One region of the Noviherbaspirillum album genome, then DNA from elsewhere that is predicted to be linked to it. Evidence: predicted binding sites of a transcription regulator. Region 1 holds the regulator's gene; the other holds the start of a gene.
The links. Region 1 encodes FliA, which starts transcription of late flagellar genes. Its sites were predicted from a motif close to CTAAAGTTTNNNNNNNNNNNGCCGNTA; they were not measured.
Positions count from the first base shown of each region.

Region 2: a site for FliA is predicted at 13,395-13,421, ahead of RY831_RS21885 (YjfB family protein). Genes of this name have one in related genera too.

Region 1 covers NZ_JAWIIV010000018.1:36,115-52,218, forward strand. Annotated here, with positions in the region: gene flgE (flagellar hook protein FlgE) at 1-292, opposite strand, end outside; gene RY831_RS19625 (flagellar hook assembly protein FlgD) at 326-994, opposite strand; gene flgC (flagellar basal body rod protein FlgC) at 1,015-1,419, opposite strand; gene flgB (flagellar basal body rod protein FlgB) at 1,422-1,907, opposite strand; gene flgA (flagellar basal body P-ring formation chaperone FlgA) at 2,116-2,853, shown strand; gene flgM (flagellar biosynthesis anti-sigma factor FlgM) at 2,983-3,285, shown strand; gene RY831_RS19650 (flagella synthesis protein FlgN) at 3,323-3,793, shown strand; gene motD (flagellar motor protein MotD) at 3,866-4,648, opposite strand; gene RY831_RS19660 (flagellar motor protein) at 4,661-5,398, opposite strand; gene RY831_RS19665 (RNA polymerase sigma factor FliA) at 5,380-6,111, opposite strand; gene RY831_RS19670 (MinD/ParA family ATP-binding protein) at 6,165-6,974, opposite strand; gene flhF (flagellar biosynthesis GTPase FlhF) at 6,967-8,286, opposite strand; gene flhA (flagellar biosynthesis protein FlhA) at 8,283-10,367, opposite strand; gene flhB (flagellar biosynthesis protein FlhB) at 10,364-11,530, opposite strand; gene RY831_RS19690 (EAL and HDOD domain-containing protein) at 11,772-12,986, opposite strand; gene cheZ (protein phosphatase CheZ) at 13,144-13,803, opposite strand; gene cheY (chemotaxis response regulator CheY) at 13,811-14,209, opposite strand; gene RY831_RS19705 (protein-glutamate methylesterase/protein-glutamine glutaminase) at 14,525-15,601, opposite strand; gene cheD (chemoreceptor glutamine deamidase CheD) at 15,768-16,104, opposite strand, start outside.
Region 2 covers NZ_JAWIIV010000022.1:26,864-42,967, forward strand. Annotated here, with positions in the region: gene RY831_RS21820 (error-prone DNA polymerase) at 1-418, opposite strand, end outside; gene RY831_RS21825 (Y-family DNA polymerase) at 601-2,070, opposite strand; gene imuA (translesion DNA synthesis-associated protein ImuA) at 2,086-2,877, opposite strand; gene RY831_RS21835 (GIY-YIG nuclease family protein) at 3,028-3,912, shown strand; gene RY831_RS21840 (hypothetical protein) at 4,070-4,621, opposite strand; gene RY831_RS21845 (RecQ family ATP-dependent DNA helicase) at 4,854-6,533, opposite strand; gene RY831_RS21850 (cold-shock protein) at 6,881-7,084, shown strand; gene RY831_RS21855 (LysR family transcriptional regulator) at 7,261-8,163, opposite strand; gene RY831_RS21860 (sulfite exporter TauE/SafE family protein) at 8,351-9,109, shown strand; gene RY831_RS21865 (hypothetical protein) at 9,234-9,593, shown strand; gene RY831_RS21870 (MarC family protein) at 9,613-10,212, opposite strand; gene RY831_RS21875 (xanthine dehydrogenase family protein molybdopterin-binding subunit) at 10,321-12,579, shown strand; gene RY831_RS21880 (thioredoxin family protein) at 12,603-13,040, opposite strand; gene RY831_RS21885 (YjfB family protein) at 13,172-13,369, opposite strand; gene tsaB (tRNA (adenosine(37)-N6)-threonylcarbamoyltransferase complex dimerization subunit type 1 TsaB) at 13,488-14,171, shown strand; gene rimI (ribosomal protein S18-alanine N-acetyltransferase) at 14,168-14,659, shown strand; gene RY831_RS21900 (uracil-DNA glycosylase) at 14,656-15,510, shown strand; gene RY831_RS21905 (DUF1853 family protein) at 15,531-16,104, shown strand, end outside.

The DNA.
Region 1 (16,104 bases):
TCGCGCCGTTATTGCTCATGCGGAAGAAGCCGCCGCCGTTGATCGCCATGTCCAGCGGGTTGTTGGTGCCGGTGATATTGCCCTGCGTGAACTGCTGAGCCACATTCGACAGCTTGGTGCCGATACCGATCTGGCCGGCACCGGCGCCGCTCAGCGCGCTGGCGTACACATCCGCGAACTGGGCCTGCGACGACTTGAAGCCAACGGTATTGGCGTTGGCGACGTTGTTGCCGATCGTCTCCAGACTCTTGGAAGCCGCATTCAGACCGCTCAATCCTTGTTGAAAACTCATCTTTTCTCCTTGCGCTCGATTGTCTGGAGCTGATTAATAAATTTGGCGTACGTCGGCGAAGCCGACGGTGCCCAGGCCTGGAATGGTCAATTTGATGCCGGCGGCACCGCTGGTCACGCTGGACACTTCGCCGAACGACAGCGTCTTGGTGGCGATTGCCTTGTCCTCGCGCACCGCGCTGATCTGGAATTTGTAGACGCCGTCCGGCGCGTCTTCGCCCTTGTCGGTCTTGCCGTCCCAGGTCAGCGGCAGCGTGCCGGCTTCCTGCGCGCCCATGTTCATGGTGCGCACGACCTGGCCGCCCGGGGCGCGGATCGTGACCTGCATGCTGTCGATGGACTCCGGAATATCGACGCCGAATACCGAGGCGCCCTCGACAAGGGCGATGTCCGATCCCGGCACCAGCACGCCGTGCCCGATCATGTCGGTGGCCTGCAGCGTCTGGCTGGTCTGGTAGCTGCCCTGCAGGGCCTGCAGCGTGGTGTTGAGCTTGTCGATGCCGGTCACCGTCGACAGCTGCGCCATCTGGCTGGTGACCTGGGCATTGTCGAGCGGGTTAAGCGGATCCTGGTTCTTCATCTGCGTGACCAGCAACTTCATGAAGCGGTCCTGGGTTTCCTCGACCGCCGTCGATTTGCTCTTGGTGCCGTTCATGGTTGCCAGCAGATCGTCTGGCACCTTGTTAGTCTGTACTGTCGTCATCCGGCGCTCCTCTCGCTATCTCACTGGCCCAGGGTCAGGGTTTTGAGCAGCATGGTCTTGGCTGCATTCATCGTCTCGACGTTCGTCTGATAGGAACGCGAGGCGGAAATCATGTTGACCATCTCTTCCACGACGTTCACATTGGGCATGGCGACATAGCCCTTTTCGTCGGCCTGCGGATGCTTGGGATCGTACATCATCTTGGGCGCGGACCTGTCCTCGACCACCTGCTGCACCTTCACGCCGGCCGCCGCCGGGTTCTTGCCCTGCTCTACGCTGAAGACCACATGCTTGGCGCGATAGATTTCGCCGGTCGAACTGGTGGTGCTGTCGGCGTTGGCGATGTTGCTGGCGACCGTATTGAGCCGCTGGCCCTGGGCGCTCATGGCCGAACCGGCCACGTTGAAGATGTTAAATAACGACATGATTATTGTCCCGTGACTGCGGTGAGCAGCGTCTTGATCTGTCCGCTGGCGAAAGTGATGCCGGCTTCATAACGAAGCGCGTTGTCGGTGAACTGGTTGCGTTCCACATCCATGTCGACCGTATTGCCGTCGACGTTGCCCTGCACCGCCGTCTGCCGATACATCATCTGCGCGCCGTTGGCGGTGGTCGTGCCGGCATTGCCGGAAAGATGGGCGGCCGAGGTGCGGCTCAGCGCAACGGCCAGCGGATTCGCGGCTGCCTTGCCCGCGCCGGCGGAGGCAACGGAAGCCGAGGCGGAAACCGGAGTCGCCGGCATGGCGCCCGGGCCGATCGCCTGCTTGAGCGCCGCGTTGAAATCGACGTCGCGCGCCTTGTAATTCGGCGTATCGGCATTGGCGATATTCGACGCCAGCACCTGCTGCCGTTCCGCCCGCAAGCTCAGCGCCGTCTGATGAAACCGCAATGCCTGGTCCAGCTTTCCTATCATTTCATTCCCCCGTATCGCGGTTCCGCCGCAGCCGTGCCGACATGCCAGGCTGCGGAAAGCCCTTGATGGATTGACATAGGCTGGATCATACGGATGCAAAAGTCGCATCGATCATGCAATAAGACTCTGAAAGGCTCGCCTTTTCACCCTTTTGATTGCCCGCCGCATGCGTAAGATTCTGGCCTGATAGTCCCGCATCACGGCCACAATGAAACCATCCGCAAAAGCACTGCACTCAGCACTCTGGCTCCTGGCCGGCGTTTCCGGCCTCGCCGGAACCTCTGCCGCCCAGGCGACTGCCGGAACCGCGCCCGCCTACCAGCGGCAGGATACGACGGCATTGCGGCAGACGGTCGAGCAATTTCTGCGCATTCAAAGCGCCGGACTGCCCGGCCAGGTGAACCTCAGCGTCGGCCAGGTCGATGCGCGCTCCAATCTCCCCGCCTGCGCCGCACCGGAAGCCTTCCTGCCCAACGGCAGCCGGGTATGGGGCAGGACCACGGTGGGCGTGCGCTGCACCGCGCCTTCACCCTGGACGATTTATGTCGCTGCCACGGTGCAGGTGATTGGCGAATACGTGATCGCCGCCGCGCCGCTGGCGCAGGGACAGGCAATCGGCCCCAATGACGTGACCCGCATCAAGGGCGACCTGACGGCCCTGCCGGCGGGAATCGTTACCGACGCCGGACAAGCCGTCGGCCGCACCGTCGCGTTGTCGCTGGCCGCGGGCACTCCGCTGCGGAGTGACGCATTGCGCAGCCAGGCCGCCGTCCAGCAGGGACAAACGGTACGCGTGGTATCCAACGGCCCGGGCTTCCGGGTTTCCGCCGAAGCACGGGCACTTAACAATGCAAGCGAAGGTCAGATCGCACAGGCGCGCACACCCTCCGGACAGGTGGTCAGCGGCATTGCCAAGGCCGGCGGCATCGTGGAAGTAACTTATTGACGGTTTGGCATGAAAAAACTTTCAAACTGTTTCAATTCACCGCTAAAGTTTTCCCGGATAGCGTCGATATACCTTCTGACAAGAACCGTTAGACCGCAAACAGTATCTGCAAACAGTTAAGGAATTGCCGTGAAAATCGATGACCCGTTGAAAAAGACCGGCGGCCTCGGCCTCCCCGCCGCACCAGCCCGCACCGGCAAGGGTGCCGACAAGACAGCCGGCGTCAGCTCGACACCGTCCGAAACCGACAGCGTCCACCTGTCGTCGACCGCGCAATCGCTGACGCAGACCAGCGCCGGCGGCGTGTTCGACACCAAGAAGGTGGAAGAGATCAAGGCGGCAATCGCCAACGGCACGTTCAAGGTCGATCCTGAAAAGGTCGCCAACGGCCTGCTGGATACGGTCAACGACTTGATCCGCACGCGCAAGTAAGCAAGCAAGCAAGTAATAATCAGCCAGGCAGGAAGTCATGCAAAACCCAGTCCGCAATCCCGGCGACAGCCTCAATGAAGAACTCGCCGCGGGGAATGCCCTGCTGCAGTTGCTGAAGCAGGAGCAGGAACACCTGATCCAGGCCAACCTGGAGGGACTGACCGCGGCGATCGAAGAGAAGACCAAAACCGTCGCCCGCATGACCGAACTGGCGCTGGCACGCCATCGCAGCCTCGCCGCCGCCGGCTTCAGCGCCGACGAGACCGGCATGCTGGCATGGGTCAGGAGCGCGCCCGCGGAAGCCGGACAGACATGGAACGCGCTGCTGGACCTGGCGCGCGACGCCAAGGAACTCAATCGCACCAACGGCCTGCTGATCGGCCAGCACATGTCGCGCAACCAGAATGCCCTGAGCGTCCTGCAGGGCAACCAGGGCGGCGGCACCATGTACGGACCGACAGGCCAGACGACTTCCTCCGGCGGCAGCCGCACCCTGATCGTCGGCTAAGCTCCCCGGTCATAGGCTTTGCGCCGGCATCTCCCGGCGCCGTACCGAGCCCCGCCGTACTGAATCCTTTTCCTATTTTCTTTCCCTGCCCGGGACCGGGACTTCCGTTTCCGACTCGGGCAGATTCGACAGCACCATGATCGCCACCCGGCGATTGCGCATTCGCCCTTCCGCCGACTCGTTCGATTCCGCCGGTTTGGCCGAACCGCGGCCGACCGCCGTCAGGCGCGCCGGCGCCACGCCACCGTCAACGAACAGCCTGACCACGCTGGAGGCGCGCACCGCCGACAGTTCCCAGTTCGACGGATAGAGGGCATTGCTGATCGGTTGATTGTCGGTATGGCCTTCGACCTGGATTGCATGGTCGTCGTCCTTCAGCACGGAGGCTACCGCCCTGAGCGCTTCGGCACTGTGTTCCGCCACGCGCGCGTCGCCGGGCGCGAACAGCACGCTGGCATTGATTTCCACCGTGACCCCGCGCGCCGTCTGCGTTACCCTGACCTTGCCCTGGTCTACCAGCGGCGCCAGCACGCCGAGAATGTCGCGGGCGACGCCGGTCAGTTTCTCCTTTTCCCTGCGCATGTTTTCCGTCGTGCGCGGGCGTACGGGCAACGGCCGCGGCAAGCCCTGCACCACCTGCGGCGCCTCCTCCGGGGCCCGGATCACCTGCACGCCGCCGAAGGCATCGGTCAGGGCACTGGACAGTGTCCGGTATTTACCTTCATTAACGGAAGACAGCGCATACATCACCACGAAAAACGCGAACAGCAGCGTGATGAAATCGGCATACGAGACCAGCCAGCGGTTGTGGTCATCGCTATCGTCCTCATCTTCACGGTATTGCTTGCGCGGCATGGTGTCGAGCGATCAGCGGTAGGCCAGCATGCGCTCTTCGACGATGCGCACGTTGTCGCCATTGGCCACGCTGCAGAAAACATCGGTCAGCATTTCACGCCGGCGCACCTCGTCGGTGACGATGGACTTGAGCTTGTTGGCGATCGGCAGGAACACCAGGTTAGCGAGGCCGACGCCGTAGACGGTGGCCACGAACGCGACTGCGATGCCGCTGCCCAGCCTGGAGGGATCGGACAGGTTTTCCATGACCTGGATCAGCCCGAGCACCGCGCCGAGAATGCCGATGGTCGGCGCATAGCCGCCGGCAGCTTCCCAGATTTTCACCGCCTGGCGTTCGCGCCGTTCGAACGTGGAGACATCGACATCGAGTATTTCGCGGATCTTGTAGGGATGGATGCCGTCGATCACCATGCGCAAGCCCTTTTCGGTGAAAGGATCCGTGACGGCGCCGAGATGGCGTTCGAGGCTGAGCAGACCCTCGCGCCGGGCGGTGTTGCTCCAGGTGACGAGATCGCGCGAGATGCCGGCGCTTTTGTCTTCCGGCGGGCGGAACACCCAGCGCAGCATGGACGCGCCGCGCATCACGTTGCGGCTGCCGCTCTGCAGCAGCACCGCGCCGAGCGTGCCGACGGTAACGATCATGAAGGCGGCCGGCTGCAGCAGCGAATCGATACGCCCGCCCTCGATCATCTGTCCGAACAGGATGCCGGCCAGCGCCAGCAGCAGTCCGGCTAGGCTAGCCCAGTCCATGCCTGACCCTTGAGACGCGCGCGCATGCGGGCAATTGCCTGGCTGTGCAGCTGGCATACCCGGGATTCGGAGACGCCCATCACGGCGCCGATTTCCTTCAGGTTCATTTCCTGCTCATAGTAGAGCCCCATCAGGATTTTCTCGCGCTCGGGCAAGGCTTCGATCGCCTGGATCACTGCCTGGCGGAAGCCGCCGTTCATCAGGCTCTGCAGCGGATCGCCGGACTCGTCGACGCAATAGCGGTCAAGGAAATGCTCGTTTTCGTCCTTCTCGTGGAAGTCTTCGTAATACACCAGCTGGTGGCCGCTGCCTTCGCTCAGCAGTCCCTGGTATTCGGTCAGCGACAGCTTCATCTCGGCGGCGATCTCCGCCTCCTTGGGAGGACGTCCGAGGCGCTGCTGCACCTTGTTCATCGCCTCTTCGATCTTGCGCATGGTCTGGCGGATGCTGCGCGGCAGCCAGTCGCTGCTGCGCAGCTCATCGAGCATCGCGCCGCGGATGCGCTGCACCGCATAGGTTTCGAACTGGGCGCCATGCGTGTCTTCATAGCGGCTCACCGCGTCCAGCAAGCCAATCATGCCGGCCTGGATCAGGTCGTCGACTTCTACGCTGGGCGGCAGCTTCGCTTTCATCTGGTGGGCCAGACGCTTGACCAGCGGAGCATGCATTTCCAGCAAGTGGTTCTTGTCGGATTTTCCGCTAACGGTATACATTGTGTTGATTCGTTTCGGATGCCCAGCCGGGCATCCATCCCAGAAATGCCATGTTATCGCGCCGCCGCCGCATCGGACAATACGAACTTTCCGGCCAGTCGGCGGAAGGCAACGGAAGCGCCCGCCAGCGGGAAGGCATCGACCACGGCGCGGCCGAGGTGCATGGCTTTCTTCAGGTGTTCATCGGGAGGCACCGAGCCCATGGAATTGAGCTTCACCGCCAGGTAACGATTGGCCGCCTGCGCCATGTTCTGGTACACGAGCTGCGCCTCCTTGTCGGAGGCGCCGGTCACCAGCAGGCTGAACGGGCGGCGGCCGAGCTGGCCGTTGACCCGCTTGATCAGCGTATAGGCGGCCTTGATCGATGCAGGGCTGTTCGACACCTGCACCACGATTTCGGTTTCCGCCAGCGCCGGAATGGCGAATGCGTCGTTGCCGTCGAGTTCCGCGTCGACAACCACGATATCTGCGCGCGCGGTCAGCACGCCGAACGCATCATCGAGGCGACGCGCGCCTTCGGTGCCGCTCTCGGGCAGCTTCTGCGCACCGCGCTTCAACGCCGCCACGCTGAAGCCCTGGGGCATGGGCTGCATCAGCTCGTCGAAGGCGCGGTCGTGCTGCGATGCCTGCAGCAGCGAACTTCCGCGCACCGCCTTCAGGCGCGAGGCGATGCCGTCCGCGCCGACGCAGGCGTCGAGCAGCAGCACGTCCCTGCCCGCCTGCGCCAGCGAGGCGCCGAGGTTGACAAGCATCGCGCCTTTTTCATCCGGCGATGCCGCCGACAGGAAAGTGAACACACGCGGCTTGGGGCCGGCCAGCATGCGGCGCAGGCCTTCGGCCTGGTCGAAATCGAAACTAGCCAAGTGTCACCTCGCGCAGGCTCTTGTCATTCATTGCATGAGCGGTATTGGCGATGACCAGCGGCAGCTCTTCATCGGAATACTGGAACGGCGCAGTCTCGCGCTTGAGCTTGAACGCGCGGTCGACCAGATAATGGGCATTGGGCACATGCAAGTCTTCCGGCACGCGCTGGCCGTTGGCCACATAGTAGAGACTGAGCTTCTGGCGGATCATTACGTCGAGCACGTTGCCGACGGTGGCTGCCTCGTCCAGCTTGGTCATGATGCAGCCGGCCAGGCCGCCGCCCTGGTAGGAGCGCACGACTTCGTTCAGGGTTTCGCCGGTGGAAGTCGCGGACAGGCAGAGCAGGCGCTTGACCGTGGATTCGGTGCCGGAAAGCATGGCAATCTGTTCGGCCACCATCTTGTCGCGCTGGCCCATGCCGACGGTGTCGATCAGCACGGTATGCTTGTTCTTCAGTTCGTCGAGGGCGATGCGCAGGTCGGTCTCATCCTTGACCGAATGCACCATCACGCCGAGGATCTTGCCGTAGATGCGTAGCTGTTCGTAGCCGCCGATACGATAGCCGTCGGTGGTGATCAGTGCCAGCTTGCCGGCGCCGTGGCGCATCACGCAGCGCGCCGCCAGTTTCGCGGTGGTGGTGGTCTTGCCGACGCCGGTGGGTCCGACCAGCGCATAGACGCCGCCCTTGTCGAGAATCTCGTTTTCGTTACCGATGATGCTGAGGTTGCGCGACAGCACCGACTTCACCCAAGTCAGGCAATTTTCGGCCGTCTCGTTCTTCGGCAGGTTCTGCGTGAGGTAACGCGCCAGGCTGGCGCTGAAGCCGGCGGAGAGCAGTTCGCGCAGGACGGCGGCCTTCGCCGGTTCGCGCTTTTGCTGGGTGCTCCAGGCAATCTCGGCCAGCTGGGATTCCAGCATGCCGCGCATGGAACGCAGTTCGCTCATCACTTGCGCCAGCTCGGCTCCGCCGTGGGATGCCGGTGCGGCATCGCGGCTGGCGGCAAGGGCATCGGCCAGGTTTGCGGCCTGGTTGTCGTCCGAGGAAGGCCTCGGCGATGACACCGGAGCCTGCCTTGCCTGGACTTCCTGCTGGCGGCCGGCGCCGAAGGCATTGAGCGTCGACTCCGACAGCGCCGGCCTTTCGACCACCGGCTCCGACAGCGACGACATGTCTTCGGGTGCCATCGCCAGGATCTCGATCATGCCGTTGATCGTCCTGTTGGAGAGGATGACGGCATCGGGCCCGAGCGCTTCGCGCACCTGGCGCCATGCGTCGCGGGACGAACTGGCGGAAAATTTTCTTACATTCATGCTTGGCCTCCAACCAGGCTGGTGACTCTAATTGTTTTTGAATCCGGAAGTTCCTGGTGCGACAGCACCTTGAGCTGCGGCAGAGCGCGGCGCAGGAAGCGCGCCAGCAACGCACGCAGCGGGCCGGGCACCAGCAGTACCGGTGTCAGTCCCATCTGTTCCTGCTGGCGCGCGGCCTGTTCGGCTTGCGCGGCGATGGTATCGGCCAGACCCGGCTCGATGCCGGCGCCGTCGGGGCCGCTGGACTGCAGCGCCTGCATCAATATGCGTTCGAGGCGGCTGTCGAGGGTAATCACCGACAGCTCGTTGGTCGCCGGGAAAATCTGCTGGACGATGGCGCGGCCGAGCGCGATGCGGACCATGGCCGTCAGCTCGTTCGGATCCTGCGTCTGCGCCGCATATTCGGCCAGGGTTTCGATGATGGTGCGCATGTCGCGGATGTGTACGCCTTCGATCAGCAGGTTCTGCAGCACTTTCTGCAGCGCCGACAGCGAAATCATCTTCGGCACCAGATCCTCGACCAGCTTCGGGCTTTCCTTGCCGAGGTGGTCGAGCAACTGCTGCACCTCCTGGCGGCCCAGCAATTCGGCGGCGTGCGAGGTGATCAGGTGGTTCAGGTGGGTGGCGATCACGGTGCCGGCATCCACCACCGTGTAGCCCAGCGCCTGCGCATGCTCCTTCATGCCGCCGTCAACCCAGGTGGCCGGCAGGCCGAAGGCCGGATCGGTGGTGACGGTGCCCGGGAGCGTGCCGTTGACCATGCCCGGATTGATCGCCAGGAACTGTCCGACATAGGCTTCGCCGGTGCCGACTTCCACACCCTTGAGTGTGATGCGGTAGGCCGCCGGCTTGAGTTCGAGATTGTCGCGGATGTGCACCGGAGGCGACAGGAAGCCAACCTCCTGCGCAAACTTCTTGCGGATGCCCTTGATCCGGCGCAGCAGCTCGCCGTTCTGGCCCTTGTCGACCAGCGGGATCAGGCGATAGCCGACTTCCAGCCCGAGCGTGTCGACCGGCACGATATCTTGCCAGGACGCCTCTTCCGATTCGGGCGGCGCAAGCGCGGCTTCCGGCACCGGCGGCGGGGCCTCTTCCTCTTTCTGTATCCGTTGCCTCATCAGATAAGCACCGCCGCACAAGGCGCCACCCAGCAGAATGAATGCGATATGCGGCATGCCGGGGATCATGCCCATGCCGCCGATGATGCCGCCGGTGATGTACATGACCTGCGGCTTGGCGAACAGCTGGTTGACCATCTGGCCGCCAATGTCCTGTTCACTGGAAACACGCGAGACGATCACGCCTGCGGCAGTGGAAATGATCAGCGAGGGAATCTGCGCGACGAGGCCGTCGCCGATGGCCAGCAGCGTGTAGTTCTTGAGGGCGGCATCGAAGGCCATCTCATGCTGGACCATGCCCACGACCAGTCCGCCGAAGCAATTGATCACGGTGACGAGGATGCCGGCGATCGCATCGCCGCGCACGTATTTGCTGGCACCGTCCATCGAGCCGTAGAATTCGGCTTCCTGCGACACTTCGGTTCGCCGGCGGCGTGCCTCCTGTTCGCCGATAAGACCGGCATTGAGGTCGGCATCAATGGCCATCTGTTTTCCCGGCATCGCATCCAGCGCGAAACGGGCACCGACCTCGGCGATACGGCCCGCACCTTTTGTCACCACCACGAAGTTGATGATGGTAAGAATGACGAACACCACGATACCCACCGTGTAGTTGCCGCCAATCAGGAAGTGGCCGAAGGCTTCGATCACCTTGCCGGCGGCGTCCGGGCCTTTATGGCCCTCGGTCAGCACCACCCGCGTGGAAGCCACGTTGAGCGACAGGCGCAGCATGGTGGAGACCAGCAGCACCGCCGGGAATGCCATGAAGTCGAGCGGCTTGACCGTATAGAGGCTGGTCAGCAGCACGATGATGGACAGCGCGATATTGAAGCTGAAGAACATGTCCAGCACGAAGGCCGGCAGCGGCAGCACCATCATCGCGAGCATCATGATGATGAGGATGGGCGCCGCCAGCGCCTTGCCTTGTCCGGACAACCATGCGGGCATTTTAAGGCTGTTCATTGCATGCGTCCGTCAGGTTTCTGCGACGCCGGATTGTGCGGGTCGAGCTCCGGCGGAACCGGGACGTTGTCCGGCGCTTCTGGGCGCAGGCCGCCGTGCTGGCCGTAGGCGCGCAGCTGGAATACATAGGCCAGCACTTCGGCCACCGCGGTATAGAGCGTGGCGGGAATTTCATCGCCGAGTTCGGCATGCTTGTAAAGCGCGCGGGCCAGCGGCGGCGCTTCGAGCAGCGCCACCTTGTTCTCCGCGGCGATTTCGCGGATCTTGGCGGCGACTTCATCGGCGCCCTTGGCCACGACTTTCGGCGCGCGCATCTTGCCTTCGGTGTATTTCAATGCGACCGCATAGTGGGTCGGGTTGGTCACGACCACATCGGCCGTCGGCACTTCGGACATCATGCGGCGCTTGGCCATCTCGCGCTGCAACTGGCGGATGCGCGCCTTCACATGCGGATCGCCGTCGGATTCCTTGGACTCCTGGCGAACCTCTTCCTTGGTCATTTTCAGCTTGCTCGCATACTGCCACAGCACATATGGCACATCGATCAGCGCGATCACAACGAGGCCGCAAACAATTGCGATGAAGCCGGTCACCAGCATGTCGCCGAGATGGGCGCTGCCTGACTGCAGCGGTTCGGTGGCCAGCGCCAGCATCGGTTCGAACTGACCCTTGATGACGAACCAGGCAATGGCGCCCACCAGCAGCGTCTTGCCGATGGCCTTGAGCAGTTCGACAAGAGAGCGCACCGAGAACATGTTGCCGATGCCGCTCATGGGATTAAGGCGGGAAAATTTGGGTGTCAGCGACTTGGTGGTGAACAGCCAGCCGCCGATCAGCAGCGGCGAAGCAATCGCCACGAGAAGGAGGAGTCCGGCGAACGGCAGCATCGCCACCAGCGCATCGAAAACCAGGGTACCAAGCCTCACCATGAGCAGGCTTTCGTCGAATGCGTGTTCCCGTTCCAACGACAAGCCGGATGCCAGCATGCGATTGAGACTGCGGATCATGCCCTCACCGGTAAACAACATTCCAAGGCCTGCAGCGAGCAGCACCGTGCAGGTGGCAAGCTCCCTCGATCGGGGAACGTCGCCTTCCTCCCGCGCCTGTTCCAGTTTTCTGGATGACGCTGGTTCGGTTTTTTCGAGATCGCTATCCTCGGACATTGCCGACTCCTGTTGCGAGCTTCCTCATGCGACGGACGACGCATTAAGGGCCAATAGGAAGGATTATTCTCGAAATAACAGTTTGACCATCCTCAAAACAAGTGCGGAATCCCCGTCTTATTCAGGATGATTGGCACGCGCTGATGAATGATCTGCAAGCAAGGATGTCATGACAAGTCAAAACGTCATGAGATTGGGGCCGGCAAGGCCGGCGGACACGACTGAATGCGGCGAAGCATAGTCATAGCGTAATACGCTGCGCCCAGGCCAGTGCCGACAGCTGGGCCTGATTCACCTGGCGGGCATCGATGCACAGCGAAGCTGCCATGTCTTCCACTGCCTTGCTGTGCAATTCGCAAGCCTCTGCCAGCGCAAGGAAAGGGCCGTAGATGCCTTCGCGGGACAGCAGCGCCTGGGTAACCGATTCGGAGAGCTGGATTTTTTCCAGCACGTCTTCCATCGGTACGCCAAGCAGCTTGTCGAGCAACGAGAACATGCCGGCGACGAACAGGTTCTCGGCCTCCTGCCGCGGCAGGAAGGTGCTGCCCAGGAGTTCAGCGAAACGGCCGCGCACGATGGCGGCATGCATGAGCACCGGCGAGTAGCCGGTGGTGGTCGCGGTGGCGAGCAGCAGCGCCAGCCAGCGGTACAGCGGCGAATAGCCGAGCATGGTCACCGCATGCTTGAGCGACTGAATCTCGCATCCCAGCCCGAAGCCGGCCGAGTTGATGTAGCGTAGAAGTTTGTAGGACAGTGCAGCATCCCGCTTGAGCACGCTTTCGAGTTGCTTCACATCGGCGTTCTGGCGCACCATGTCCATCAGCTGCAGGATCAGAGACTGCGCAGGATTGAGTTCACGCGCATGCTGGCCCGGTCGCGGCGTCAGATGCAGGTTGCCGACGAACGCGAGCAGGTCCAGCTTCTTGCAGACATCATAAGCCTGCCAGTTGTCGACACGACGCGCGACAAGACGTATGGACAGCGAATTCAAGGCGCGAAACTGCTGTACCTGCGCCGGAAAGTCCGGCGAATCAACGGCAATCTCGATATGCGTAAGGCAGCCCAGCACCGCCCTGTCGAGCAAGGAAATATCCACGTCGCGCACGGATATGCCATAACCTCGTTGACGCGCCGACCTGATCGCATCGCCCGCTCCGTCATCGAGCAGGTCGCCGCCCCGCAGCACGAGAATCGTGCCTTTCGGCGGCAGCGCGCAGATCGACTCATGCGCGAGCAGCGCGGGTTTTGCTTCAATGAAGATGACCTGGTCGCCGAGAAGCGCTCCGGAATCGGACTCGTTGAGCTGCTGCGCTACGAAACCTGCAAGGAAAAGAATGTCCGCATCGTCGCGCCCGGCATCCGTCGCGCGGCTCCCCTGCCAGGCGATTTCATACCCGAGAGCCCGCTCCTGCGGGTTGACCAGAGGTTCCCGGACGATGAATTTTTCTGCTTGCATGGAATGACTGTCCGTGATGGGAGAATATCGCTAATGAGCTGAATGCGGAACGCTGAATGCTGAATGCATGTTGAAAACGCAATGGAAGCACATTCATGCCAAGGTGGGCGCAGCTTGAAAGCAGGAGCGGTTCCTCGCGGGTTTCGCCGCAGCCGGCTCAGAAACCCAGGCTTTCCAGCAGATCGTCAACCTGTCCCTGATCCGACACCACGTCCGCGTTTCCGGCCGGGTTGATCTGGGGCCCGTTGAGCAAGCCATTGCCGTTACCGTTACCGGTGCCAGCATCGCGGCGCACTTCCTGCGGAGAATAATCCAGCAACAGCTGCACCAGCTGCTGCTCTATGCCGTGTGCGAGTTCCGTCACCTTCTTGATGACCTGTCCCGTCAGGTCCTGGAAATCCTGGGCCATCATAATGTCCAGCATCTGCTGGCGGGACGATGCCGCATTGGCACCTGTCTCCTCGAGATAAGCCAGGGTACGTTCCATCAGCTCCCTGGCGTGCGCCTCGGAGTGCGGCGCCTCCAGAGCCGAGCGCAGTTCTCCCGCGAGTGCCGATGCGCCGCTCTCGATGCTGTCTTGCATCGGCATTGCATTCTCGGTTGCGGTCAGCACGCGCTGCGCAGCCTGCTCCGTCATTTTCGCGACGTAGTCGAGACGGTCGCGGGCATCCGGGATGTCGTGCGCCGCCTTGGCAATGAGCTTATCGAAACCGAGTCCGCGAAGATTGTCGTGCAACATGCGCGTCATGTGACCGACGCGCGCGAGCATTTCATCCTGCGCCGCGAGATCGGCGTCCGTCTCCCGGGAGAGCGGCAGACTCACGTCAGGCTCCGACCTTTTCAAGTTTTTCGAAAATCTTCGAGAGTTTTTCGTCGAGCGTCGCTGCGGTGAAAGGCTTGACCACATAGCCATTGGCGCCGGCCTGCGCCGCCGCAATGATGTTTTCCTTCTTTGCCTCGGCGGTCACCATCAGCACCGGCAGCTTCGACAGTGCCGCATCGGCGCGGATATTCTGCAGCATCGTCAAGCCGTCCATGACCGGCATGTTCCAGTCGGAGATGACAAAATCGAACTGTTCGCTACGCAGCTTGGACAGCGCCATCGAGCCGTCTTCGGCCTCGTCGACATTCGTATAGCCCAACTCCTTCAGCAGATTGCGAACGATGCGACGCATAGTCGAAAAGTCGTCGACCACCAGGAATTTCGTATTCGGACCCGCCATGAATTACTCCATTGTTTCTGCAAAATGTTATCGACAAGCCGTTCTGCTGCAGACCCGAACGGTAGGGCCTCAGTATAAACTTTTCGCCTTTGATTATGCACTCAAAGCTGCTGGATAAGGTGAACGAGAATGCCGGTACCGAAACATTTTCGACACATTGCAACCGTATCGTGCATTTTTATCAATGCTTTGCCGGGCTTGGCCGCTCATGACAGCCGGTGCGCCCGGCACAGCAACATCACCCTCTCCCGAAGGACAGGATAAAAACCGTGGCCGCCCGCCGCCGCGAGTAACGCGCATATCAGTCATGCCTTCTCAAACACGCAGCGCCCTGCTGCTGTTCGCCGCAAGATGTGCCAGCACCATGCTCGGGAGCGCCGACAAGGCTCCAACTTCATGGGCGGCGCCTACCGCGATGGCTTCGCGCGGCATGCCGAACACGACGCATGAGGCTTCGTCCTGGGCGAAGTTATGCGCTCCGGCATTACGCATCGTCAGCATGCCTTGCGCGCCGTCCTTGCCCATGCCGGTCAGGATGACGCCGACCGCATTCTTGCCGGCGAAGCGGGCCGCGGACTCGAACAGTACATCGACCGAGGGGCGGTGCCGGTTGACCGGCGGTCCCTGGTCCAGCTGCGTCACGTAGTTGGCGCCGCTGCGCGCAAGCTGCAGGTGAGAATGACCCGGCGCGATGAAGGCATGGCCCGGCAGTACCCGCTCTCCTCCTTCCGCTTCCCTGACAGTGATCTTGCACAGGCTGTCCAGACGCTTGGCGAAGGACCGGGTGAACCCTTCGGGCATGTGCTGCGTAATCAAGATGCCGGGGCAGTCCGAAGGCATCTGCATCAGAAAATCCTTGATGGCTTCGGTGCCGCCCGTGGAGGCCCCGATGATGATCAGCTTCTCGCTGCTGGTCAGCGGATTGCGGATCTGAGGCAGGGCCTCGCCGGGCACGCGGGCCGAATCCTGCTGCGCGATGGTGCGCGCCTTGACTCGTGCCTTCGCGGCAGCGCGGATCTTGTCGGTGATCAGCTCCGCATACTCGAGCATGCCATTCTGAATCGAAAGCTTTGGCTTCGTGACGAAATCGACCGCACCCAGTTCAAGCGCGCGCAGGGTGATCTCGGAGCCGCGCTCGGTAAGCGACGACACCATCACCACCGGCATGGGCCGCAGGCGCATCAGTTTCTCGAGAAAGTCGAGGCCGTCCATGCGCGGCATTTCCACATCCAGCGTCAGCACGTCGGGATTGGTCTGCTTGATCAGTTCGCGTGCCACGATGGGATCGGGCGCGACGCCGACGACTTCCATGTCGGGCTGCTTGCGGATGATTTCGTTCATCACGCTGCGTATCAGCGCGGAATCGTCAACGATCAGTACTTTGGTTTTCATGACTATGGCCTTCTATTGATTCGGCCCGAAAAACGGTTCAATTTCGGGTCGCTGATCTCACCCTCTACCTCTGGGAGAGGGCCGGGGTGAGGGGATCCGGCCCAATATATTTTCTCGACGGATCCATAGGAAGCGGCGGATCGCGCCGTTCAACCCATGCCGCGGATCAGCCGAACAGTTCGATGTCTCCCGCCACCGGCGTCGACTGCAGCCGGCTCGCGTAATCCTGCTCGCGGTTCACCAGGGTATTGTTATTGAGTTGCTTGAGCTTCTTGACCAGCACCTTGCCGGAGCGCGGAAAGTAGTACACCTTGCGAGGGTGGATGTCGTTCAGGTCTTCGGCCACGATGCGGATATTTTCCGCACGCAGATAGTCGCGCACGAATTGGGAATTGCGCTCGCCCACATTGATGGCGACGAAACCTCGCAGCACGTTGCCGCCGCCGAATACCTTGGCTTCCAGGTTCTCGCGGCGCGCGCCCGCCTTCAGCAAGTCGTTGATC
Region 2 (16,104 bases), on a different contig from region 1:
CATGGTCTTGCTGCGGCGCGGTGAAGTCGTCCGGCGTGAGGAGGTAGCTTCCTTTTTGCGCGCGCGTGCGCGCCAGCGTGATCAGTTCCGACAGGTTGCCGTAGCCGTCCCTGTCGGCGGCAAGCAGGATCAGGGAAAATGCCGGCCTGCCGTCGGCGTGGGTGAGCCGGAAAAAGCTGCCGATGATGAGATGCAGCCCGCACTGCTTCGCTTCGCCATGCGCGCGCACCACGCCGGCCAGCGAGCACTCGTCGGTCAGGGCCAGCGCGGCGTACCCGAGCTGGGACGCGCGCAGCACGAGTTCTTCCGGATGCGAGGCGCCGTGCAGGAAAGTGAAATTGGAAAGGCAATGCAGTTCGGCATACTCGGGCAGCAGGGAAGGCAGATCGGAAGACTTCGATGGAGGGTCGGCGCGCACGTTGTTTTTGATAAATACTGTATAAAAATACAGTATAAATCGGCAAGCTGCCTTTTTGCCAATGCAAATGCTGTGCTTTTGCCGGACCTTGCGTTGAAGCTTGCCAAGCGTTGTTCAGCAACTGCATCCAGGCCACCGGCTCCGGATATTCCGCTGGCTTTCGATTTTTTATTTCCGAACCCTCAACCGAACAAGCCCTGCAGGAACCAGCAGGCCTCCACGCCGTGACGCTCGCGGTAGATCCAGTAGAAATTCGAGTTTTCGGCTTGCGCGACGAAATAGTCGCGCATGATCAGCCTGCCATCCCACCAGCCGCACTCGATGCGTTCCGGTCCCTTCACCATGCGCAGCGGAGAACCATAAAAAGGGCGTTCATTGCGGACAAGCAGTTCGATCGGCTGCTTGAGCAGCCAGAACGGTCTTTCCGCATAACAGGCGAGCCGGCTTGCGGCAAGTTGCGAAGCCTGGCCCGGTGCCCAGGCATTCGAAACTTCCGGGCGATGATCGGCTTGCGGCGCAGGCGCCAGCACGCCATGGTCGCCCAGCCGCGCCTTGAGAAGCTCCAGCAGGCGGTGGAAGTCGACCGGCGTTCCGCCAGGCTCGGGAAACAGCGATTCGGTAGGCGGCAGCATGGCGGAAAGCTGGACCGCTTCAAGCCGCAAGCCGATCAGCGGCGCGACAAGCTCGATGCGGCCCAGCCTTTCCTTGAGCAGGCGCGTCAGGTGCTCCTCCTGCCACACCGGTTCGGCCAGTGCGATTTCCAGCGGCGTGGGCGCAATCGCGGTGCGGCCGCGCTCATGTTCAAGCAGCAGGAGGAAGCGCGACACCGCCAGCTGCCGGGCAACCAGCCATCCAGTCATCTGCAGCAGTAGCCGCCGCGCGGCGAACAGCGCCGACTCGGCATGCTCGATGCGATCGGGCAGCTCCATCCGGACGGCAAAATGCTGCGGCGGCTGCACCCAATCGTGCAGTTCGGCGGCCTGCCCATAGGCCCGGTCGAGCGCATCCAGCACACTTTTGTCGCATCGCCGCAGCAGGCCGGCGCGAGGCAGCTTGCGCAGGCCGGCCAGCGTCCTGCAGCCGATGCCTTCGAGCCACGGCAGGTAAGGCTGTACTTGCGGCAGCAGGGCGCAAGGCAGCGCATCGAGACGGCGCGCCATGCTTTCCATGCGTATCATCCGGCGCCGCGCCGGCCTGCGGCCTGACCGGGCATAAGCCAGCAGCCATGCTGCCTGTGCCGTCGGCGCCATGCTGATCTGCGGCGTGAAACCGAGCGCACGGACGCCATGCCGCACCAGCCGGGCCAGCGCCAGGCGGCCGCCGAATGCACGCAGGCTGGCAGTCACATCGAGCAGCAGGCTGCTGTGTTCGGCAAAAGCCACTTCCGGCGTGTACTGCAGCAGGGCGAGGGCGATGCTGTCGAGCGCTTCCCGCTCCCTGGCATCGTCGCGTTCATGCAGCGTTGCATCAGGGCAGATCATCTGCACGCCGGCGGCGCGCATGCCGATACGCACGCCGGCATGCGCCGCCTGCGGACTCGTCGCCATCACGTATCCACGTTCGAGGATTACATGCCTGCCGGGTTCGCTCCAGCATGGCCGCAGGCTTTCAAGCGGAAGCCAAGGCAGATGTACGCCGATCCAGGATCGCATCGGTTCCCGCCGCGTTCAATTAACGCGATGGGCCGGGACTTCGGCAGCCATCACCCCGACAAGAGAAGCAGCAGCCGGCGCCTGCACTGCGTTCTCTGCCAATGCCCCGGCCTGGTGCCGGGAAGGAGCGCCTTGCGGGGCATTGAACGGATGCGGTGCTGCCGGCATGTCGTTCATGCGCAGGAGAATCGGATCATCGCGGAGCGGTCCGCGGCGCTTGACGATCTGGATCTGCAAGCCCTCGGCCGCGGGACGCAGGGCCAGGCGCAGCGGCGCCGGAGAAGCATCGCGCATGCAGGCCAGCGGACGCATTAGCCAGAACAGCGTGTCGCTTCCCTGCGCGGCGAGATGAAGGCGCCGCAGCGACTCGGTGCGCAGGTGCGATTGCCAGAAGAGCAGTGCACCGCAACTGCCGTTGTTAAGGATCTGCTCCGCGCTCCACAGCGCATCCGCGCTGCGAGCGGCCTGGATCCAGAGCAGGCTGTCAATCGGCAGACCCCAGTTTGCCCAGGCCGAAACGTGAGGCAGATGCGGCGGCTGTACCAGCGCGATGCGGCGCTTGCCTGCGATGGCACTGAAGGCGGAACGCAGCAGACGGATTTCGCCGATGCCCGGCTGCTCCATCATCAATTCGATCAGGCTGCCCTTCGGCCAGCCGCCGTTCGGCAGTTCCTTGTCCAGCAACGAATAGCCGGTGGCTGTTACCGCGCAATGGCCCGATGCCATCTGATCAGCTCGCCATACCGCATGGGACAGGGAGGACAGGCCTCCATCGGGCGGCCTTGCGGTGGAAACTAATGTGGGCATGCGGACCTCCTAATCTTTTCATGGCGATGCTAGGCATCAATTTATACTGTATAAATATACAGTATAACGTGGAGGCAGCTTAGTCGATTTTTGGTCAAATTTGTATGTGATTGATCTGTCTTTATTTTTTCTTAAAGATTTTTGTACCTTATGCAACCCCGTGTCACTTCCCTAGGCTTGCTGATCAAGCCTAACCCCGCCGATACCTTCGAGTATCCGCACCATATCGATCGCGCCAGTCTCGACGCCTTGCCTTCCAAGCCCGGCATTTACATCTTCCGGGACGAGAATGACCGGCCTCTTTATATCGGCAAGAGCATCAACATCCGCACGCGCGTGCTATCCCATCTCCGTACGCCAGAGGAAGCGCGCATGCTGCAGCAAAGCAGCCATGTCGAATTCCAGCGCACCGCCGGCGACATCGGAGCCCTGCTGCTGGAGTCGCGCCTGATCAAGGAAATGCAGCCGCTGCACAACAAGAAGCTGCGGCGCACGCGCGAGATGTGCTCGTTGCGTCTTGGCGCACATGTGAAATCGGTGCCGGAAGTGGTCTATGCGCGAGATCTCGATTTTGCCTGCACAACCGATCTCTACGGCTTGTTCGCCACGCGCAGGGCGGCGCAGGAAAAGCTGCGCGAAATCGTCGAGATGCAGATGCTGTGTCCGGGATTGACCGGGCTCGAAGCCGCCACGCGCGGCAGGGCCTGCTTTGCGCATCAGATATCGCGGTGCCTCGGCGCCTGCGTCGGCGTCGAGACGGCGCAAGAGCATTACCGGCGCCTCAAGGCGGCATTGAATGAAATGCGGGTGATGATCTGGCCATACGAAGGCGCGATGGGCATCGTCGAGGAATGCGACGGCTGGAAGCAAACCCATGTGGTGGACCACTGGGCCTATCTCGGCTCGATCGACCATGCCAAGGGACGAAAACCTGTCAAGCGCCCGGCCCGGCGTGCATTCGATGTCGATACCTACAAGATACTGGTCAAGCCCATGCTGCGCGGCGAATTGTTCATACAGCCGGTCCGGCTATGAAATTCGGAAGGCAGGCGCCGTTTCCTGTGCCGGGCTAGCGGGATGGAATAAGCAAATGCATGTGCAATGCATCGAACTTTTCGCCAAGGCCGCACGAAATGAAAAAGCCGTACGCCGGCATGCGCCGGGTACGGCCTTGGTCTGGATGAGGCTTCGATTATTTCGAAGCGCCGCCTGCGCTGCCGCCGGTACCGCCCGCACTGCCGCCGGAAGGGGAAGTCGTGCTGCCAGCGGAGTCGGTAGTGCCGCCTGTTGTGCCGCCTGTTGTGCCGCCTGCGCTGGAACTGGTATCGCTGCTCGTGGTGCCCGCGCTGCCGGTCGTGCCGCCTGTGCTGCCGCTGCTGCCCGGAGTGCTCGATCCTCCCGCGGTGCCGCCAGTGCTGTCAGTGCTGCCGCCAGGAGTGGCGCCTGCGCTCGAGGCATCGCTGCCAGTGCCGCCCGGTGTTGCGCCGGTGGTCCCGCCTGCAGTGCTTCCGGTGCTGCCGGCCGCGCCTGGAGTCGTGGCGCCTGTGCTGCTATCGGTGCTGCCAGTGCTGCCTGCCGCACCGGTGCTGCCTGTGGTTCCGCCAGTGGCTCCGGTGCTGCCTGTGGCACCAGCGCTGCTGCTGGTGCTGCCGGCGTCTGCGCCGGCGGTGCCGCCGTCTTTCTTGTCGCAAGCAGCCAGGGTCAGCGAGGCGACGAGCGCCGCGAGCAATACTGAATATTTCATGTTGGTTCCTCTCAAGAAAATATAGTTGTAAGCCGATACACGGCCATTGGAGAAACTTGGTTGGCTTAAGTGCCTGCACAAGCTTTGATAAATCTCAATGCGAATATGTTTTTTTCAACAAATGAACCGGATTTCAGCTTATGCATGAATGCGCATAGCGTGCATTAATCATGCAAGCTACATGAAGCCGGCCGGATAGCAGCACCGTTTCCACTTCCGCTTCCGGTGCGCCTCAGGCAGCTTTCACATAATCGCGCAGGAAGGTCTTGGTCTGCCGGTCCGGGAAGATGATGGTTACCTTGTCGCCCGCAGAGGAGACTACGCGGCCCTCCCCGTACTTCGGAACGCGCACCGCCGTACCGACATCCGGCAACGGGTCCTTGTCCTCGCGCAGCGAAGGAGGTGCATGGTCGCGTATGTGTTCGGGACTCAATGCCTGTTCCGGCGGCTGCCTGCAATTGTCGCAACCGCCGCAATGCGACCAATCGGCCTCTTCGCCGAAATAGTCAATCAGCACTTTCCAGCGACAGAAACCGGTCTGCGCATAAAACACCATGCGTTCCAGGGCTTCATGATCCCTGGCTGTCTTGTCGCGGTAAGTCTCGACGAGCTGCGCCAGATCCTTGGGCTTGGCCCGGACCCTGGTTACGCGATAGGCCAGTTCATCATTCTGCTCCTGCAGTCCGCCATCCCGTAGCAGTTTGAGCGATACCTGCAAACGCGCATCCGACAATTCTTCCAGTTCTTCATGCAGGCGCGCGAAGGACACGAAACTGCCATTGGCGGACAAGGCCTGCAAGGCCGAATAGACCGAACTCAGGTCATCAACACCGGGATAGCGGCGAGCCAGGAAAAACTGCTGTACCTGCTTGTCCTTCGCCTGGTAGAGCAGTATGCAGTCGGCCGGCTCGCCGTCGCGTCCCGCGCGTCCCGACTCCTGGTAATAGGCTTCGAGATTGCCCGGTATCTGATAATGGATCACGAACCGGATGTCCGCCTTGTCGATCCCCATGCCGAATGCATTGGTGGCGACCATGATGCGGCTTTCGCCGTTCATGAAGGCGTCCTGGTTCTGCGAGCGGATCTTCGCCGAAAGCTGGCCGTGATAATAGGTGACGCTTTCACCGGCTTCCTTCAGCGCCTCATGCACTTCTTCCACAGCCTTTACCGTCGCCGCATAGACGATGCCGGAGCCTTCCTCCTCTCGCACCAGGCGCAGGATCTGGCTCAGCTTCTCGCCATCGTCGGTCACCGCGATCGCGCGATAGTGAAGATTTGACCGGTATATGCCTGTATTTATGACATGCATGTCATCCAGGCCCAATTGCTTTGAGATGTCCGTTACCACTTCGTCCGTGGCGGTGGCGGTCAGCGCCAGCACGGTCGGATTGCCCAGTGCCTTGATGGCGGCCCCGAGATTCAGGAAGGCGGGGCGGAAGTCATGGCCCCATTGCGAGATGCAATGCGCCTCGTCGATGACAAACAGGCTGATCTGGTTGTGGGCAATGGTTTCCATGAAGCCCGGATCCGAAAGACGCTCGGGTGTCACGAATACGAACTCGTGATCCGCCTGCTTGATGCTTTCGAGCACCGAGGCCTCTTCACGCGTGGTCAGGGTGCTGTTGACCTCCGCCGCGCCTACGCCCGCGCTTTCCAGCTTGGAGGCCTGGTCCTTCATCAGCGAAATCAACGGGGATACGACGATGGTCATCCCCGGCATTTTCAAGGCGGGCAGCTGATAGCACAGGGACTTGCCGGCGCCGGTAGGCATGATGGCCAGGGTATGGCAGCGGCGCAGCACGCTGTCGATGACTTCTTTCTGCCCCGGCCGGAGTTCTTCAATGCCGAAGGTTTCATTGAGCGTCTCGTGCAATTCCGCTCTCGATATTCTCGAGGTCGAACGGCGCGCCATGAAAGAGGAGGGCGAGATTTTTCGGCCGCCACTCCTTGCCGACGGCGTGGTATGGATAGACATGAATCAGCAACTCCGAGTCAAATTGGTCCGTTGCCCGATGCAGCATTCATGCCTGGAACGATGATGCTGGAATGCATGCTTTTCCCTATGAAAAGCCACCGAAAACCTCGCATGGCCGACATGAGAAAAAACTAAAATTTATTCAACCATGGACGGCATATCGGTTACAATGACCGCACCGATTGAAGTTTGAACTAGTAGTGCAGTATTTGTCTGTCATTTCTTTCTTGCTTCAAAGGATCGACCCGGGCGCAAGCCCAATTTAACTGATAGGAATGTAAGTAATGGCAACAGGTACTGTTAAATGGTTCAACGACGCTAAAGGCTTTGGTTTCATCACTCCGGACGAAGGCGGCGAAGATCTGTTCGCGCACTTCTCCGCGATCCAGTCCAATGGCTTCAAATCGCTCAAGGAAAATCAGCGCGTTTCTTTCGAAGTCACGACTGGCCCGAAGGGCAAGCAGGCTTCCGCGATCCAGCCGCTGTAATAGCAAGCTGATCCACGCGCAATGAAAAACCCCGGCATGCCGGGGTTTTTTTCGTGCTGCGCATCATCTGCACGGTCTACCGGATTGCTTCAATACTATTCGCTACCCAGCTGGAAGTGCGATCCCGCGCATGACCGGATTCCAGTGAAAGACCTGCAATCCCGTTTCAGCATCGCTCACTTGCGCCAGTAGTCGGGCGCAGCATAGGCATGCCGCAGGAAGTCCACGAATGCACGGATGCGCAATGGCAGATGGCGCCGCTGTGCAAATACCGCATAGATATCATTGCCGGGCGCCGCGAATTCGTCGAGTACCGTGACGAGCTGGCCGGCCTCGATGGCGCTGCCCACTTCCCACATCGAGCGCCACGCAAGGCCCTTGCCGGACAAGGCCCATTCATGCAGAACGGCCCCGTCGTTGCACACCATGTTTCCGCCCACTTTGAAAGTGACATTCCTGCCATTCTGACGGAAGGTCCAGCCCCGCTGGCTCCCTTCGCTGCTCATTGCCAGACAGTTGTGCTTGGCAAGGTCGTCCAGCGACGCGGGTGTGCCATGGCGCTTCAGATAAGACGGTGAGGCCACGACAACGCGCTTGTTGTCCGCCAGTTTGACCCCGATCAGATTCGAATCCGACAATGCCGCAATGCGGATGGCCACGTCGATGCCTTCGCCGATCAGGTCCACCACCCGGTCATTCAGATTCAGCGTTACCGCAACATCGCGATGCTCGGCCAAAAAAGAAGGGATGAGCGGTGCGACGTGCTGGCGGCCGAAACCGGCGGGCGCGGAAATGAGCAGATGACCGCTGGCCCTTGCGCTGCGCTCGGATACGGCGGCTTCCGCATTTTCCAGGTCCGCCAGGATCTTCTGGCAATCGTCGAGGAAGGCGATGCCTTCGTTGGTCAGTGCAATCTTGCGCGTGCTGCGCTGAAGCAGCTTGACGCCAAGCCTTTCTTCCAGTGCATCAAGCCTGCGCCCGATCATCGCCGGCGCGATTCCTTCGGCACGCGCCGCCGCCGACAGACTGCCCTTGGCAGCGACATCCACAAACGTGGAAATTTGCTTGAACTGGTCCATGCCCGGAAGATAGGGGATTTGATATTAAAACGCAATAATAAAGTGATTAATCGTTCAGCCTTTGCTTAATTATATTTAATATACTTGCGCAAGCGGAGAAGCGGTTGAACTGGAGAAAGCAAAGCCATGGCTGCAGAACCGCGTGCCTTTGTGGAACGCAAATATTACGAAACAACGGAGATCATCAATGACAGGCTGGCAAATCGCACTCGTGGGCATCGCGGCTTTTTGCGCGGGAGCGATGAATTCGGTGGCCGGCGGCGGCACCTTCTTTTCCTTTCCGGCCCTGCTGGCCGTTGGCGTCCCGCCGGTAGCGGCGAACGCCAGCAATTCGGTGGCGCTCTGGCCGGCAAGCCTGTCCGGCGCATGGGCATACCGCAAGGAACTGGCAAGATACAAGCGCTACCTGATTCCCATGGGGATCGTTTCCTTCATCGGCGGGATCGGAGGCGGACTCCTGCTGCTCTCGACCAAGGATGCCACCTTCTCGAAGCTCATCCCCTGGCTGCTGCTGTTCGCCACGATCCTGTTCGCCTTTTCCGGGAAGATTTCCTCTTGGCTGCGCGGCACGGAATCCGGCAAGCCCGGCAACAGCCCAAGCTCGCTTGCCGGGCAGGCGGTGGTGTCGGTCTACGGCGGCTTCTTCGGGGCCGGAATGGGTATCCTGATGCTGGCAAGCCTTGCCATGGCCGGCCATGACGACGTCCACGAGATCAACGCCATCAAGAATCTGCTGTCGGCCATTATCTACAGCGTGACGGTGCTGACTTTCGTCGCGGCCGGCGCGGTCGACTGGCCCTATACCCTAATCATGCTGGCCACGGCGACGCTCGGCGGTTACTGGGGAGCCACTATCGCGCGCAAGATCCCGGCACTGTGGCTGCGCCGTTTCATCATTACCGTAGGCATGCTGCTGACGGTGTTTTACTTCTACAAGACACTCTGATTCAATCCCGGGTGATGTGATGTCACTGCGCCGGATCGACAGAAGCGTTGCGCGAAAACCGCTTAAGCCCCCTCAATGCAGCCCTTTGAATATGCGTGCAAGCTTTTGGGCAAAGGGGGGTGAAATGAATCTGCGCTCGATCGACGCCGATGCTTTGCTGCTTGCCTATGCGGATGCGCATGGTGCGGCGCCACACGAGCGCGGCAGGCTCGAAGCAGCCTTGCTGCATCCGCTCACCGTCGCCGCGGCCGGCGACGCCGACATCGCCGACATCGCCGTGGCATACATGCGCGGCATGCTGGAGTACGCGCCATTTTCGCAAGCCAATGCAGGTGCCGGCCTGCTTGCGATGGAACTCTTCCTCCTGCAGAACGGATGGGACATCTCCGCGCCGAGCGAGGAGCGGCTGCAGATGCTGCACAGGCTGGAAGCCGGCCAATGCTCCGACCGGGAATTCGGCGACTGGCTGCGCCGGAGCCTTTAGAACAATTGAACAATTCGCTTCAAAGCGACTTCACATAGGCGCGGATACCGGCAAGCAGCATCTCGACCGCCATCGCGGTAAGGATCAATCCCATCAGGCGTTCGAATGCCGTCATGACGCGGGTGCCAAGCACGCGCTGCATGCGCTCGGCGCTCAGCAGCACCACCAGCCAGATCACCGCGACCGCCAGCAGGACACCCACATGCAGCATCGTTTCCACGGTGCTGGTGGACGAAAAAAGCAGGACCGTCACCAATGCCGAAGGGCCCGCCAAGGCCGGAACGGCGAGCGGCACGATGAACGGTTCGCCCGCTTCACCACCATCGCCGAAGACCCCCCCGGGCTGCGGAAATACCATGCGCAGCGCGATCAGGAACAGGATGACGCCGCCGCCGATGCGCAAGGCGATGTCGGTAAGCTGCAGGGCATTGAGGAAATGCCGCCCGAAGAACATGAACACCAGCAGGAGCAGAAACGCGATCGCACATTCCCGGAAAATCACTTTTCCCCGTCGCGCCGGCGGCACATTGGACAGGGCGCTTGCGAACAGCGGCACGTTGCCGAACGGGTCGGTGACGAGCAGCAGAATGATGAAGGCTTGGAAAAAATTCTCGGTCATGGCTTGTTAGGCTGTTGAAATCGAACGACGCCGGGTGCGAACGTACCCTGCCGGACGGCGAATGTCGTAGCATGCCATAAAGGTCACAGAACAAAATACGGACGAGATATGCGATCCACCGAAGCAAAAAGGAAATCCCGCCGCCGGTTTCTGCTTGGCGGACTGGGCGTCGCCGGCGCGCTCGTCGTCGGCTGGGGCATCATGCCGCCGCGGCAGCGCCTGCAGCTGTCGACCCCTTTGCCCGCGAAGGAAGGCGAAATCATGCTCAACGGCTGGATTCGCATGGCGCGCGACGGCATCGTGACCATCGCCATGCCGCAGTGCGAAATGGGCCAGGGCGTGTTCACCGCCTTGCCGATGCTGGTAGCGGAAGAGCTCGATGTGCCGCTGGAACGGGTGAGGATCCAGCAGGCCCCGATCGACAGGATCTTCGGCAACATGGCGGTGCTCACCGATAGTCTGCCGTTTCATCCGGACGGCGCCGGGACTCTCAAGGAGACCATGCGCTGGTTCACTGGCAAGGCCGCGCGCGAGCTCGGCTTGATGATCACCGGCGGCTCGACGTCGGTCAAGGACGCATGGATTCCGATGCGCGAAGCCGGCGCCGCTGCGCGTGCCATGCTGGTGGCGGCGGCGGCCGCCGAATGGAATGCCGACTCCGCCGATTGCCGCACCGAGGCCGGCACCGTCCTGCATGCCGACGGCAGGCGCGCCGCCTATGCAGATCTCGCGGAAAAGGCGCTCGGCAGCCGGCCCGCCGTCATCCGCCTCAAGAGCCCAGAGCAATTCAAGCTGATCGGCACGCCGCAGCTTCGGCGCGATTCCATCGCCAAGGTCAATGGAACAGCCGCGTTCGGCATGGATGTCCGCCCGCCGGGCATGCTGCATGCCGCGGTGAGGATGGCGCCGACCATCGGCGGCACCGTGCGCGCATTCAATGCCGATGCGGTCAGGGGCATGCCGGGCGTGGTGAGCGTGGTCGATTTTTCCGGTGCGGCGGCTGGCATGGCAGGCCTGGCCGTTGTGGCAAAAACCTGGTGGCAGGCGCGGCAGGCCGCGATTGCCTTGCCGGTCGAATGGAATCCCGGCCCGCACGCCGGCCTGTCGACGGCAAGCGTGTTCCGCGAACTCGAAGCGCGCATCAATGCGGATTCGGGCTATGTGTACCATGAAGCGGGCGAGCCGGATCCGATGAAGGCCGGCGTGAAAACCGTGGAGGCGGAATACCGGGCGCCGTTTCTCGCGCATGCGGCAATGGAGCCGGTCAATTGCACCGCGCAGGTCAAGGATGGGAAGGTCACGCTCTGGGTTCCCACCCAGGTGCCCAGCCTCGCCATCAATGCGGCTGCACGCATTGCGAAAACGGATGCCGCGAACGTCGAACTGCATGTGACTTACATCGGCGGCGGCTTCGGACGCAGGCTCGAGACCGACATGATCGCCCAGGCCGTCGCCATCGCCGCGCAGGCCAATGGCCTGCCGGTGCAGGTGATATGGAGCCGCGAGGAGGACATGATGCACGACATGTACCGGCCGGCGGCACTGGCGCGTTTCACCGCCGTGCTGGACAGGGCGGGCAGGGTGGTGAGCTACCGGAACAAGCTGGCCTCGGGTGCGATCACGCATCAGGTGCTGGCGCGCACGCTGGGTTTCACCGGCATTGGTCCCGACAAGACCACGGCCGAAGGCGCATTCGACATGCCTTATGAATTCATCCACCAGAGCATAGCGCATGTCGCCGTGCCCACGCCTGTGCCGCTGGGATATTGGCGTTCGGTCGGTCATTCGCACAATGCGTTTTTCAAGGAAAGCTTCATCGACGAACTGGCGCACGCCGCCGGCAGGAATGAAGTCGAGTTTCGCCGCAGCCTCCTGCAGCGCCATCCGCAGCATCTCGCCGTGCTCGATGCGGCAGTCAGGCAGGCGGGCCATGCCGGACAGGGCAGGGCGCACGGAGTCGCCCTGCACCAGTCATTCGGTTCCATCGTGGCGCAGGTGGCCGAGGTTTCCATCGAAGATAACGAAATCCGCGTGCACAAGGTCACCTGCGCAATCGATTGCGGCCTGGCGGTCAATCCGAACATCATCGCTCAGCAAATGGAGTCGGGCATCGTGTTCGGCCTGAGCGCGGCGCTGTTCGGTGAGGTGACAATCGAGGAAGGCAGGGTGCGGCAGCAGAATTTCCACGATTATCCGGTACTCAGGATGAACCAGGCCCCGGAGGTGCATACCATCGTCATGAAGAGTGCGGCGCCGCCGGAGGGCGTGGGAGAGCCCGGCACGCCGCCGATCGCCCCTGCAGTGGCCAATGCGGTATTCAAGTTGACCGGGAAGCGCCTGCGCAGCCTGCCTCTCCGGCTGGCATAGCCGGTCGGCAAGGCAATCGGATTTCAGGCAGCGTCCGCGTTGTCCAGCAGTGTGCGCAGGTTGCGGCTGCGCTGCCATTCGCGGCGTTCCTCCGACAGGCCGGCTTCGGCTTGCAGTTGCTGCCCGCTTTTCTCGGCCTGTGCCGAGATCAGCCGGTCGGCGATCTTCATGTCCGGCAATACCGTGCCGAAAAAGGCGACATGGCCGCCGCGCTGGATCAAAAGCGTGGGAAAGTTGTCGACATCGATTTCACCGATGAAGTCGGCCTGGTCTTCGATATCTATCCATGCGAACCGCTTGTCGGGATGCCGCGCGGCCAGCTGTTCGAAGCTGGCGCGATAGGTTTCGCAAGTGCCGCACCAGGCCGCGCACAGGCAGGCGATCACCCAGGTGTCATCGTCCAGCCATTGGGCGAGTTGGGTGCGATTGTCGTCATCGAGGGTAAAGCCGGTCCAGGACATGGGAGAGAGCAGCAAGTGGCATTCAGCGGGAGCCTCATTGTAAGGCAAGGACCCGCATGCCGCTTGCCGGTGCGCCCTGCATGCATTGCGGGCACCCCGGACATCCTTTGCAAATGAACGGCCGAGGTAGATTAGGCGGTGGTGTTGATGTTCTGGCCGAGATGGGGCGGCAGGTTGGCAGACGACACTGGCGGCAGCGCCTGCAGCAGTGCGGCGGCGCTGCTGGCCTGGATATCCATTGCCTTTTTCATTACGGCGACATTCACCGCCTGCGAGGTGGCGGTCGATGCCATCGTGGTTGCGAGTCTGGCGATATCCGTGACTTCCATGCGTTTCTCCTGTGATTACCCTTGGTAACGGCACGGGAACGCCAAGCTTTAGGAAATGAGGCCGGATTCTGCTGATTGCGCGCGCCGTCGAAGCCCGGCGGCACGGTAAAATAACGGCATGCGTACCATTCTTGCCATCGAAACATCTTCCGATCTTGCTTCCGCCGCCTTGCTGCACAATGGCAGGCTCCTCGCGCGCGACAGTGCCGGCGTACAGACGCACTCCCAATCCGTGCTGCCCATGGTGCAGCAGCTGCTGGCCGAGGCAGGCATGCCGCTGTCGCGGTGCGATGCGATTGCCTTCGGCGCCGGCCCCGGATCGTTTACCGGCGTCCGTACCGCATGCGGCGTGGCCCAGGGCTTGGCCTTCGGCGCAGATCTGCCGGTGGTTCCCGTGGTGACCCTGCAGGCAATGGCGCAGGCCTGCCGTGAACGCTGCGGCGCCGATGACGTGATGGTCATGCTCGACGCCCGCATGGAAGAAGTCTACTGGGCGCAATATCGCTTCGACAACGGCTGGCAGACGGTGACCGCACCGGCACTTGCCTCCGCCTCCATCGTGGCGGCATCCGGCACGGTAACTGCGTGCGGCAACGGCCTGCTCGCCTATGCATCAGCGCTGGCGGACAAGGGCTTCACGGTCTGCGAGGGCATCGTACCGCATGCCGCCCAGGTAGCCACGCTCGCGCACGGAGAACTGCTGGCGGGCTGCAGTATCCACGCGCGCGACGCCCGGCCGATCTATCTGCGCAACAAGGTGGCCCTGACCACGGCGGAGCGCCTGGCGAAAGCTGCCGCATGAATGCCGTCTACAAGGTGGTTGCCGAATCTCCCGCGCCGGAATCCCTGCGCTTTGCGCCCATGCGGGTGGGGGATCTGTCGGACGTGCTGGCTATCGAAAATGATGTCTATCCGCATCCATGGACACGCGGCAACTTTCTCGATTCGCTCTACAGCGCTTATGAAAGCTGGACCCTGCGCGAATCATCCGGATTGCTTGCCGGCTATTTCCTGGTGATGCTTGCTGTCGATGAAGCCCATCTGCTCAACATCAGCGTACGCCGCGATCTGCATGGCCATGGCATCGGACGCATGCAACTCGACCGCATCGTTGCGCTCTCAAGGGAGAAGGGCATGGCATCGGTGCTGCTCGAAGTCAGGCCATCCAATCAGCGTGCGCTGGACGTGTACCGGCGTTACGGCTTTGCCGAGATCGGCAGACGCAAGGGCTATTACCCCGCCGCCAATGGCATGCGCGAGGATGCCATCGTCATGAGGTTTCATCTATGAGCGCAAATTCGGGGCGCCGGAACGCATTTCTCGACGAGATGGGCCTCGGTCCGTTATGGACCCGGCGCGATGCGCAGGCTATCCCGGATGCGCCACCTGTGCAGGAAGACGCATTTGCAGCGCCTGCCACTGGCCACGCTCCCGCCGTGGAAAACGCCGGCATGCAGCGCCAGGCACGGCCGTCAATCCCGTCAATCCCGGCAATGCCGGCGCAGGAGGCCGGCTTGCCCGTGCATCCAAGCGCACCGGATTCTGCCGACGTGGCGCAGATGGACTGGGCCGCGCTCAAGGCGAATGTCGCGGGCTGCGTCAAATGCGACCTGTGCCGGGGCCGGACCAGGACGGTATTCGGTGTCGGCGACGAGAAAGCGCGCTGGCTGTTCATCGGCGAAGGACCGGGCCGCAATGAAGATCTGAAGGGCGAACCCTTCGTCGGCCAGGCCGGCAAGCTGCTCGACAACATGCTGGTGTCCATGGGGCTGCGCAGGGGCGACAATGCCTATATCGCCAACATCGTCAAATGCCGTCCTACCGACGACAATGGCCGCGACCGGCCGCCGACACCGGACGAGGTGGCAGCCTGCCTGCCTTACCTGGAGCGGCAGATTGCGCTGATCCAGCCCACCATGCTGGTGGCCCTCGGAAAAACCGCCGCGCTCGCGCTGCTGGGTCTCGATGCCGATACGCCGGTATCCCGGCTGCGCGGCAAGGTCCATCGCTATGCCGGACTGCCGCTGGTTGTCACCTACCATCCCGCCTATCTGCTGCGCAACATGGCGGACAAACGCAAATCCTGGGAAGACCTTAGCCTGGCCATGGCCACCTTTGCCAGCGCAGATTTAGCCGAATGAGCCCGAATGAGCCGGATGAATTGAGCAAGTTGGCCGCGCCGCGCAGGAAACGCTTTCAAACCCAATTCCATCAGCGATGGAATCACCTCAACAATCCGCATGTCCGCACCCTGGCGTGGCTGCTCGATGCACCCGATCTTCTCGATCCCGGTGCGAAGGAATGGCAGGGCCGTGTGGCCAGCCTGGGCCCTGTCGATGGCGCTGTCCGCGCCTGGCTGACTGAACTGGATGCGCAGCCTGAAGCGCTGCACTTATGCCTGGAGCTGCATCCGCATACGCGACTGGGACGATATGCGGAACAGCTGATGGCGTTCTACCTGGAACACCACCGGCTGCTGCATGCCCATGGCGTGCAGGTGCGCGCCGCGAAGAACCAGACCATCGGCGAGTTCGATTTCCTGCTGTGGCAAGGCGATGCGCTGGTGCATTGGGAATTCGCCACCAAGCTCTATCTGCTGGAGTCGGCCGGTCACGGGCGAGAGGCTGATTACTTTGTCGGTCCCAACCTGGCCGATACGCTGGGAGCGAAGATCCGCAAGATCATGGATCAGCAATTGATGCTGTCGAAGCATCCCGCCGCACAGGAGCAATTGC